3 regions of the Arthrobacter sp. 01L42 genome follow, and region 2 is predicted to be linked to each of the others. Evidence: riboswitches for the same ligand, from Rfam matches in the RefSeq annotation. Region 2 holds a riboswitch; each other region holds the start of a gene.
What was found. Region 2 has a riboswitch for cyclic di-AMP ahead of AC1DN2_RS17015 (NlpC/P60 family protein). Riboswitches for the same ligand answer to the same signal wherever they lie in the genome.
Positions count from the first base shown of each region.

Region 1: linked by a shared signal. The riboswitch ahead of AC1DN2_RS12955 (aggregation-promoting factor C-terminal-like domain-containing protein) and the one ahead of AC1DN2_RS17015 (NlpC/P60 family protein) in region 2 are both predicted to bind cyclic di-AMP.
Region 3: linked by a shared signal. The riboswitch ahead of AC1DN2_RS08965 (hypothetical protein) and the one ahead of AC1DN2_RS17015 (NlpC/P60 family protein) in region 2 are both predicted to bind cyclic di-AMP.

Region 1 covers NZ_JBFTSL010000013.1:84,627-87,889, forward strand. Annotated here, with positions in the region: gene AC1DN2_RS12950 (sensor histidine kinase) at 1-1,017, shown strand, start outside; cyclic di-AMP (ydaO/yuaA leader) riboswitch at 1,201-1,360, shown strand; gene AC1DN2_RS12955 (aggregation-promoting factor C-terminal-like domain-containing protein) at 1,360-2,199, shown strand; gene AC1DN2_RS12960 (bifunctional glycosyltransferase family 2/GtrA family protein) at 2,361-3,263, shown strand, end outside.
Region 2 covers NZ_JBFTSL010000020.1:23,141-26,403, reverse strand. Annotated here, with positions in the region: gene AC1DN2_RS17020 (HNH endonuclease) at 1-176, opposite strand, end outside; gene AC1DN2_RS17015 (NlpC/P60 family protein) at 396-1,154, opposite strand; cyclic di-AMP (ydaO/yuaA leader) riboswitch at 1,450-1,619, opposite strand; gene AC1DN2_RS17010 (M23 family metallopeptidase) at 1,756-2,577, opposite strand; cyclic di-AMP (ydaO/yuaA leader) riboswitch at 2,582-2,796, opposite strand; gene AC1DN2_RS17005 (iron-dependent transcriptional repressor DtxR) at 2,947-3,263, opposite strand, start outside.
Region 3 covers NZ_JBFTSL010000008.1:48,136-51,398, reverse strand. Annotated here, with positions in the region: gene AC1DN2_RS08980 (DNA alkylation repair protein) at 1-39, shown strand, start outside; gene AC1DN2_RS08975 (cation:proton antiporter) at 98-1,303, opposite strand; gene AC1DN2_RS08970 (hypothetical protein) at 1,300-1,548, opposite strand; cyclic di-AMP (ydaO/yuaA leader) riboswitch at 1,750-1,952, shown strand; gene AC1DN2_RS08965 (hypothetical protein) at 1,960-2,646, shown strand; gene AC1DN2_RS08960 (sensor histidine kinase) at 2,792-3,263, opposite strand, start outside.

The sequences.
Region 1 (3,263 bases), on a different contig from region 2:
AAGCCGCTGGAACAGCTCTCCGAGGTTGCCACCAAGGTCTCCCGTCTCCCGCTGGACGCCGGCGAGGTGGCGCTCGGGGTCCGCGTCCCGACGTCGGCGGCCCATCCCGGAACGGAAGTGGGCAGCGTGGGCTACGCGCTGAACAAGATGCTGGACAACGTCTCCAACGCTCTCGAGGCGCGGCAGGAGAGCGAGATGAAGGTCCGGCAGTTCGTCGCCGACGCCTCGCACGAACTCCGCACCCCGCTGACGGCCATTCGCGGCTACACGGAGCTGATGCGGATGACCGAGCATTTCACCCCCGACGGCGAGAGGTCCCTCGCCCGTGTGCAAAGCCAGTCCGAGCGGATGACCACGCTCGTGGAGGACCTGCTGCTGCTGGCGCGCCTGGACGAGGGACAGCCGCTCAAAATCTCCGACGTCGACCTCACCCAGCTGGCCATCGAGACGGTCAGCGATGAGAAAGTCATGGCCCCGGACCGCATCTGGCAGCTGGAACTTCCGGACGAGCCCGTGGTGGTGCGCGGTGATGCGACCCAGCTTCACCAGGTCCTCGCCAACCTGCTGTCCAATGCGCGCAAGCACACGGAACCCGGGACCAAGGTGGTCACGGGCGTTATGCGCTCGGCTGACGGCAGTGCCGTGGTCACCGTGACAGACAATGGCAGCGGCATCGCCCCGGAATTTATCGGCCGGGTCTTCGCCCGCTTCACCCGGGCCGACGCCTCGCGCACCAATCCGGCGTCGAACCCCGCAGCCGTCCCCGCCGATTCTGCCGTCGCGACGGCGAGGGTCGGGTCCGGGGCTCCCGCACGCTCGTCCTCCGGCGCCGTTTCCGGCAGCCGCGGAGGTCACGGCACGGCGACCGCCGCGCCGACGTCCGAGGGCACCAGCGGGTTGGGCCTGTCCATTGTCCAGTCGATCGTGGAGGCCCACGGAGGAACAGTCGAGGTCACGTCCCGGCCGGGCCGCACGGAGTTCGCCGTGCGGCTGCCCGCCTCGCCGCCGCCGGCGTAACCGGAACGGCCGCCGTCGGCGCAAACGGCCCGGACGGTCGACCGGCGAGCCCGGCGCAACCCGACACCCCGGCACTGTGACTCCTGTTACCAAAATGTGACTTAAGCAGCCGGGTCCTGTAGCGTCGTTAGCGTGCGCCGCCATCGGTGCCGCATATCCGGACGGACGCCAAACTCTGCCGCTTCCCGGATTCCGCTGGACCAGGCAGAGGCGGGGGACCCAGAGTTCCCGGGCAATCTGCTTTCATGCGCCCTCGGGGTGAAGCCGACACGTGATGTTCCGTGCGGCCGGATGACCTCATCCGAACCCGACAGCTAACTCCGCCGGCGTTGAGAGGCCACCATGACTGAATTCCAGGTACAAACACGCCCTGACGGCGGTTCGCATTCCCGCTCAGTTGGCGCCGCCAAGTCGCGCCACCGCGCCGAACCGGTCAAGCAGGCATCCGCCCTGTCGCGGTTCGCCGCCGGGCTCGGTGTAACCGGCCGCCGTGCCGCCGTCGTCACCGCCGCGTGCGCGCTGCTGCTGGGTGGCGGCGCCGCGAGCCAGGCGGCAGAGCCGGGCGCCCACACGGCGAACGTTGCGAGCCAGACGGCCACGATGGCTGACCCGCTGGCCAAGCTCAACTTCGAGCGGGTCCAGGTGGCTGGGCCGACCGCTGCCACGGAAAAGAACGTGGCTCCCCAGATCTCGGAGGTTAAGGCAGCCGAAGCGCTGATCCACGCGCCCGCTGCTGCCGCACCGGCAGCCGCGGCAGCACCTGCTCCGGCCCCCGCGGCAGCCCCCGCACCTGCTCCGGCTCCCGCGGCGGCCCCCGCTCCGGCACCGGCAGCCGCTCCGGCACCGGCACCGGCAGCCGCGCCGGTCGCAGTCGACGACCCCGCCGGCGCGCAGGCCTACGCCGCGTCCCAGCTGGGAAGCTATGGCTGGGCACCCGGCCAGATGCAGTGCCTGCACAAGCTGTGGACCAAGGAATCCGACTGGAAGACCACCGCCACGAACGCCAGCAGCGGCGCCTACGGCGTGGTCCAGTCCCTGCCCGCCTCGAAGATGGCGAGCGCCGGCGCCGATTACATGACCAACTACCGGACCCAGATCAACTGGGGCCTGAACTACGTCAAGTCGCGCTACGGTTCCCCCTGCGGTGCCCTGAACTTCCACTACGCACACAACTGGTACTAAACCGGCACTAGCCGCCCCCCGCCCTGGAGGCCCCGGATCCGCATGGATCCGGGGCCTCTTTGCGTCTCCACGGCCGGACCGGCCCCGGCGGCCCGGACTTCCACAGCCCCCGCACAGCTTGACCCTAAAGCCCTCATATGGGCCGCCGGGAAAGTTGAGCCATGACATTCACAGACCAGGCCACAGGAACCCTGCCCCGCTCCACGGCGACGCCGGCCGGCCCGGCGGCCCCCGGGGCACCCTCGGGGCTTGCCCTGGCCGACGCACCCGTCCCGGGCCCGATCGCCGGGGCCCTGACCGTCCCCGGCGGCCGGCGCACGGCCATTGATACGCGCGCCAGCACGCCCCTGCTGGACGTCACCATCCCGGTCTTCAACGAGGAACGGGACCTCGAGGCCTGCCTGCGCCGGCTCCACGCGTACCTGCTCGGCGCCTTCCCGCATTCCTTCCGGATCACCGTGGCGGACAACGCCAGCACCGACGGAACGCTCAAGGCCGCGGAACGGGTAGCCCGCGAGCTGCGCGAAGTGACGGTGGTCCATATGGCAGAAAAGGGCCGCGGAAACGCACTCCGCAAGGTGTGGCTGGCCTCGCCGTCGCCGGTCCTGGCGTACATGGATGTGGATCTTTCCACTGATCTGGCGGCCCTCGGCCCGCTCCTTGCCCCGCTCATTTCCGGGCACTCCGACCTGGCGATCGGGACACGGCTGTCCCGCAACTCCCGCGTGGTCCGCGGACCCAAACGGGAATTCATCTCGCGCAGCTACAACTTCCTGCTCCAGGCCCTCATGGGCGCCCACTTCAGTGACGCGCAGTGCGGCTTCAAGGCGATCCGGGCGGACGTGGCCCGGCAACTGCTTCCCCACACGCTGGACAACGCCTGGTTCTTCGACACCGAGCTGCTGGTCCTGGCAGAAAAGTGCGGCCTGCGCGTCCACGAAGTCCCGGTGGACTGGACCGACGACCCGGATTCCAGCGTGGACATCGTCCAGACGGCCCTCGCGGACTTGCGCGGCATGGCACGGTTGAGCCGGGACCTGGTCTCGGGCCGGATCCCGGTTCCC
Region 2 (3,263 bases):
ATGTAGCGGTTCAGCAGGATCACGGACGGGCGGCCCAAAATGTCCTGGGGGCCGACCACGGGGTCGTCCCCTTCGGCCACCACGCTGGCCTTTCCGGTCAGGACAAGGACGAGCGCCCGGCGGAAGGTGATGACCGCCAGCGGTTCATATCCAGCATTCAGAACGAGAGTGCGCATCCGCATACCTCTTCACGGCCGCACCCGCCAGCGGCACGAGGGCCGGCTGCCCTCTGCATGGTCGGGCTATGGATCGACAACACAAGAGTAAACACTCAAGTGCCGGATCACCGAATATTTTTTCACCGGTGCGGTCCCGGGCGCGGAAAGTTCACTGCACGGCAACGCAAAAGACCCCCGCCTGCAGGCGGGGGTCTTTCGGAATGCTGGGGTTCGTGCTTAGGCGCCGACGCGGATGAAGACCGGGCCGGAGCCGACGTTGACGCTGTACAGCGCGGTGGTGCCGCCGTTCCAGCCGCCGTGCACTGCCATGCCGTTGCCGACGTAGACCGCGATGTGAGCCATGCCCACGCCGCCGTTCTGGTAGTAAGCGAGGTCGCCCGGGCGTGCCTCGGCGGCGCTCACGGTGCGGCCCAGGGACAGGTAACCTGCCGGCCAGCCGTGGTAGTGGATGCCTGCCGCGGCCAGGGCGTTGGTGGCGAGGGCGGTGCAGTCCTGCGCCACGCCGATCTGTGCGTAGGCAGCGGCGGCGATGGTCGCGCCTGCGCCGCTTCCGATGCCAGCGGGGGCCTGGGCAGCGACGCCGCCGCTGACGCCAAGCTCGGTGCCGCCGGCGCGGGTGGCCGTGGCGTCCTGGACCTTGACAACGGGCTTGGGAGCCTCGACAACGGGAGCCGGCGTGGTGGTCACGGCGGGCTTCTCGTAGGAGATCGCGATGGTGGAAGCGGCCGAGATGGTGGCCGGAGCTGCGGACTGGACTTCCAGGGCCGAAGCGGAGGTGGATTCGCGCTGAACATTGGTTTCAGCAGCGTTGGCTGCGATTCCGCTGGTCAGGACCAGACCGGAAGCTGCGGCGATGACCGCGGCCTGACGGCCCACGCCGCCGGCGTTGTCGCCGACAGCCTTAGCAATAACAGCCAGCGAGTTGGTCTTGGTGACCTCGGCGCGGTGCCGTGCAACGTTTGCACGAGTAGTCATTAAGTTCTCTCTTTCGTGATCCTTGGACCGCGCGCTTTCGGGCACGGACTGAGGACGCTCCGGCATCTTGGGGGTACGCCGGATCGCCCCGAAATGGGTTACTTAGCGAAGGGTGTACTGCGAAGACGCGCCAAAAGCGGAAACTGCATGCTGTCCGGGCTCGCTAGAGATTGAGCCTGCGGAACGTGATCCAATCCGGGCGCCGGCAAGGGCGGCACGTGATGTGGATTCCAGCGGGCTCGACAGAGCCTCGCCGGTGCGCATGCGCGCAGAATTGTGGCGTGAAGACACGAAAGTAGCCTCTCCCAATGCCTACGAGGTGAGCTGTCGGATTCGGATGGGAGTCACCCGGCCGCGCTGCTTCCTGGGAAGCTTTACGACTTAACCCCAAGGCCTTCTTTCGAAGGCCAAAATTGGTTCCCCCGCCCCTGCCAGACGATGTAATGCGAACGGACCTTGAGCGGTGGCAGAGCTAGGCAATCCACTCAAGAGCGCCAACTTCGGAAAAGTTGGCGTGCTTCAAACCCTACAGCAGTCCGGATCCAATGTCACATTCAGATCACGGCGTGTCACAGGAAGTTGAGAGCAGCCCATCGGCTTTTTAGAGCCAACCGAGCGGATCAACGACATCGCCGTTGACCATCACTTCAAAGTGGAGGTGGCAGCCCGTGGAGGCGCCGGTGGTTCCGCTCATGGCGACGACGTCACCGCGGGAAACCTTCTGGCCGACCTTGACCGAGGCCGAGGACAGGTGGTTGTACGTGGTCTCCAGGCCGTTGCCGTGATCGATGACCACGCGGTTCCCCCCGCCGAAGGGATGCCAGCCGTTGAAGGTCACGGTGCCGCTGGCGGCCGCGTGGACCGCCGTGCCGCACTGGGCGGCGAAATCCTGGCCGCGGTGGAACTCCCCCGCGCCCCCGGTAATGGGGCTGACACGGTAGCCGAAGGGCGAGGCCGTGACCAGCTGGTCGAGCGGCGCACCCAGGGTGCCGGCCGATGCCGCGCGGGTGATGGTGCCCACAGACTGGGCGCTCAGCAGCTGCTTGAGTTTCCCGTCCGGATCGCCCTTCGTGGTGACGGCCGTGCGGTTGAAGTCGACTTTGGCGGCGGCGGCAGCGGTGACATCCGGCTGCACGGCAGCGGAGAGTGCGCCGGACCCGCCCGGATTCGAAGCCATCACCGGGCTCGTGACGGGGACCGTCACGGTCAGAACCAGACCAGTTGCGGCCAGGGCGATCCCGGCCTTCTGCCCGACCCCGCTGGCCGCGGCAAAGTCCGTGACCTGGCGGAACGGACTGCGACGGCGACGGCGTTCATCCCGGTGCACGTCCCGCGGGCGTTCGGCCGTGTGTGCGACGACGGGACGCGGCTCCGGAGCGGGACCGGTCGCGCGGCGACGGCCCCTGGAGGTCTGGGTGGTCAAGAACGGTTCCTCTCTGGATGGCCTGCGAAGTTAGCTGTCGGATTCGGGTCAGAGAGATCAAAGACCCGGTCCGCCGTTGCAAGCAGCCACGCACAGATGCATCCCCAGGGGATCCTTCGGTGGAAGCTGCTTGCCGCTGACGGACTTCACCCCAAGGCTGCCGAAGTAGCAGCCGAAAGTGGTTCCCCCGCCCCTGCCAGGAGGTAGTTCTGCGACTGATCCGCTGGCAGGGCTCGGCTTCGGATCAGGTAACGCTTTGGTATCGGTACTGGGCACTAACTATAGGCGATTAAGCCGCCCGGTAATAAATCCGTAACCGCAATTGTGGACAACTCATGGGTCGTCCCATGACCGGCGCGTAGTGGCTGGTCAGGCGACTGTTACAAAGACGTGCGCGGCAACCTCGGGCGGCAGTTCCAGGGCACCTTCGATATCGGGGACGCGGACCGAGATGTACTCCCCCACCCGCTCCAGCGAGACAAGCGCGCCAGGCCTGATTCCGCCCTCGTCGAGCTGGGCCAGAAGCTCCGGCTCCACCTGGATCGGCTCCGCGAGCCGGTTGACCGTAACCCGGGAAGTTACCCCGTAGCCGGCCATGGCCTCCAGCAGGTTCACAGGCCTGTCCACGGGGGCGCCATTGGGCACACCGCCAAGATCCGCAAGCCCCGGAATAGGGTTTCCGTAGG
Region 3 (3,263 bases), on a different contig from region 2:
TGGAGGCCGGAGCTGCAATTCACGTCAATTGGAGAATGACCCTCCGAAATTTCGCCGCCGGCTCGGCTTTGGCCCAGGCATTTAGACATTCGGACTGTCAGGCCTTCGGACCCCCCGGATCGCCCTGCCCAACGGCGCTGCCGGAATTTCCGGACTTGCCGCCGGCATTTGCCGGGACCGCGAAAGTCCTCGCCGCCCGTGACCCGGCGACGGCGCCCGCGGCTATGGTGACCAGCGCTCCCACCAGCAGGGCCGCGGCCTCGCCCGGGAGCAGGACCTGAAGCTGCGTGCCGATGCTCGCCGCAGCCACCGGTACGCCAAGCTGGGCCGCCGACAACACCCCGAGCGACAGCGGGAGTCCCAGGAAAGCCAGGTCGGCGTGGGCCAGCAGGGCCCCGGCCCCCAGCAACAGGCCGAGGGCCATCATGTCCGGGTGCCCGGCCAGGTCCCTTAGCGTCAGCGATGCACCCAGCCACACGAAGAAGAGCGGACCCAGGAAGCCGTCGCTGAGCGCGAACAGTTGCCGGGCCAGCCGCCGCGGTTCGCCGACCGCAGCCATCACCAGGCCGAAAGAAAAGCCCGCCATCATCACAGACACATTGCTCCACGTCGCGACACCGGCCAGGGTGAAGAGCACGGCCAGCTGGATCCGTAGCTCCAGGGCAAACTTGCGGCTTTCCGAGAGCCGGTGCACGCGCCGACGGATTCCCTGGCGCTCCAGCCAGCGCAAGCCGACAAAGAGCACTACCGCGCACCCGGTCACCGCGAGGACACCCAGCGCCGCCTGGACTGCGTGGGGCGGATCCACCAGGAGCGGCAACGCCACAATGCAGGCTGTGTCGGCTATTGCCACCTGCGCTGTCATAGCGACGACATCTGGCCCGCCGAGGCGCAGGGAATCGACGATTGGAAGCACCAGGGCGGCCGACGAGGAGGCCAGCAGCACGACGTAGAGGGGAGCATGTCCAGTCCCGAACAGCAGTCCGATGCCGGTTCCGATCACCACCGCTGCCGCTGCGGCCACCATCGCCCGGCGGGAGCCTTTGCCGAGGGCGCCACGGATGTGCGGATCCCGCACGGGAACGTGGGTGCCTGCCACGAACATCATCAGCGCAAACCCGATATTGGCCAGCAGGGTGAACGTCGGGTCCGCGGGGTCCACCAGGGCCAGGCCTGAGCGCCCGATCGCGATGCCGGCCAGCAGCTCACCCAGCATGACAGGCAAGTGCCAGCGCGCCGGCAGGGCCAGCAGGGGGCCAGCCAAGGCGATGACGGCGATCAGCGCCAGCGACAGGAAGGTCACGGTTCGCGGCGGCCGGCCGGCGCCGGGCCTGACCGCCGTTCCACCACCGCATAGGCCTTGCCGTCCAGGAAAGCCCAGTCGTTGACAACCATGTACCCGAGCGCGTCCACCCGGTCATTAAGGATGTGCTCGTCGAAACCCCCGTCGCGCGGTTCCGCGTCCCATGTGCTCACGTGGACGTCCCCGCCGTCGAGGATCAGCAGCTCGGTGTTGACGTCGAAATCCTCTTGGGGCTGAGTGCTCAACTGGCAGATGGCGACACAATGGCTGTTCATTTTCGGGCCTCCGCTTCCGGTGGTGCTGATGGCATCATCCTATGTTCGGAAACGGCGCCGCCCTATGGGCAAATTGCGGCCCGGCATCACGGCGCCGTTACCTTAATGTGACTTTCGGGTGCGGTTCGCGCTACGGTTGATGAGTGCCTGTTGTCTCCGATACGGGCGCTCCCCAGCCGATTGCCTAACTCTGCCGCGGCCCGGGGGTAACTCGCATCAACGTCCGGCAGAGACGGGGAAACCACTTTTGATCTGCTGATATGCAGGTCTTGGGGTGAAGCCGCACAGTGCCCGCAACGACGGGCCCGGGAGTGCGGCCGGGTGCCTCCCATCCGAATCCGACAGCTCACCTCGCAGGCATTGGGAGAGGCTACATTTTTCATGACTTCAGTCAATACTTTTGCGCGCCATGCCGCCGTCCTCGCCGCCGCATCCGGCCTGGTCCTGACCAGCGGAATGGCCGCCAACGCCGCCACCGCCCCCGTGCAGCGTGACTCTGCTCCGGCGTCGAACGTCGACGTCACCGGACAGGTCAGTGCCCCCGTCAGCGCCGATTCAAGCGTCAAGATCAGCTTCGAGCGCCCCGCAGTGGATTCTGTTGCCGCGCCGGTCATCGAACAGCCCGTCGCACCGGCTCCGGCTCCCGCTGCAGCCCCGGCGGCAGCGCCCAAGGCTCCGGCCAAGCCGGTCATCCAGGTGCAGGCCGCTCCGGCAGCAGCTCCGGCAGCAGCGCCGGCCGCGGCGCCCGCGGGCGGACGCAACGCCATCATGCTCTCGGCCGCCTACAGCCAGGTGGGCATCACCCAGGACTGCACCGCCATGGTGGAAAAGGCCCTTGGCGCCGCGGGTAAGCCCGTTGGCGACATCGGTCCCCGCGCGTTCCTTGGCCTTGGAACCGTTGTGGCGACGCCGCAGCCCGGTGACATGGTGGTCCAGTCCGGCCACGTCGGCATCTACGCCGGCAACGGCCAGGTGGTCAGTGGCGGCATGAACGGCAAGAACCAGACCATGGTCCACCCGCTGTCCTGGCTCACCGCGACCGGCGGCGTGACGTTCGTCCGCGCCTAAGCCGCACGGCCCCGACCCGGGGCCAGACAGTCCGGAAAGACCGGCGCTCGAGTTCCCTTGGGGGCAACTCGACCGCCGGTCTTTCCTGTCTCCGCATTCGGGAGTCCGGGATCCCGATGGCAGATCTTTCCCCGGCGGATGGACCTCAGGGATTCCCGCTGCCCATGAGCGGAAGCGTCAACTTCATGACGGTTCCCTCGTCGCCCGTCGCGGCCACCTCGACGGTGCCCCCGGCCGCGACGGCAATCTCCCGGACCAGGGCCAGGCCGATGCCAAAGCTCCGCTGTCCCTGTGAGGTGCCGGTGCCGGCCGTCCGCACGAACCGGTCAAAGATCCGGGCCTGATCGACGCCGGTGATTCCGGTCCCGGAGTCCGCCACCGTGATCACGGCGCGCTTCTGCTCGATTGAGGTCGTGATGGACACGCGGCCGCCCGGAGGCGTGTGGGCCAGCGCGTTGTCCGCCAGGGCCAGCACGGCACGCCGCAGCGCATTCTTCTCGATCCGGGCCAGCGGCCGGGCAGCGGCGGAGAATTCCAGACGCACCTGGCGCTGCTCTGCCACCTGCTGGAGGCTGCCGGCGACGCTGGCGGCAGCGTCGGCGAGGTCGGCAGGGGGC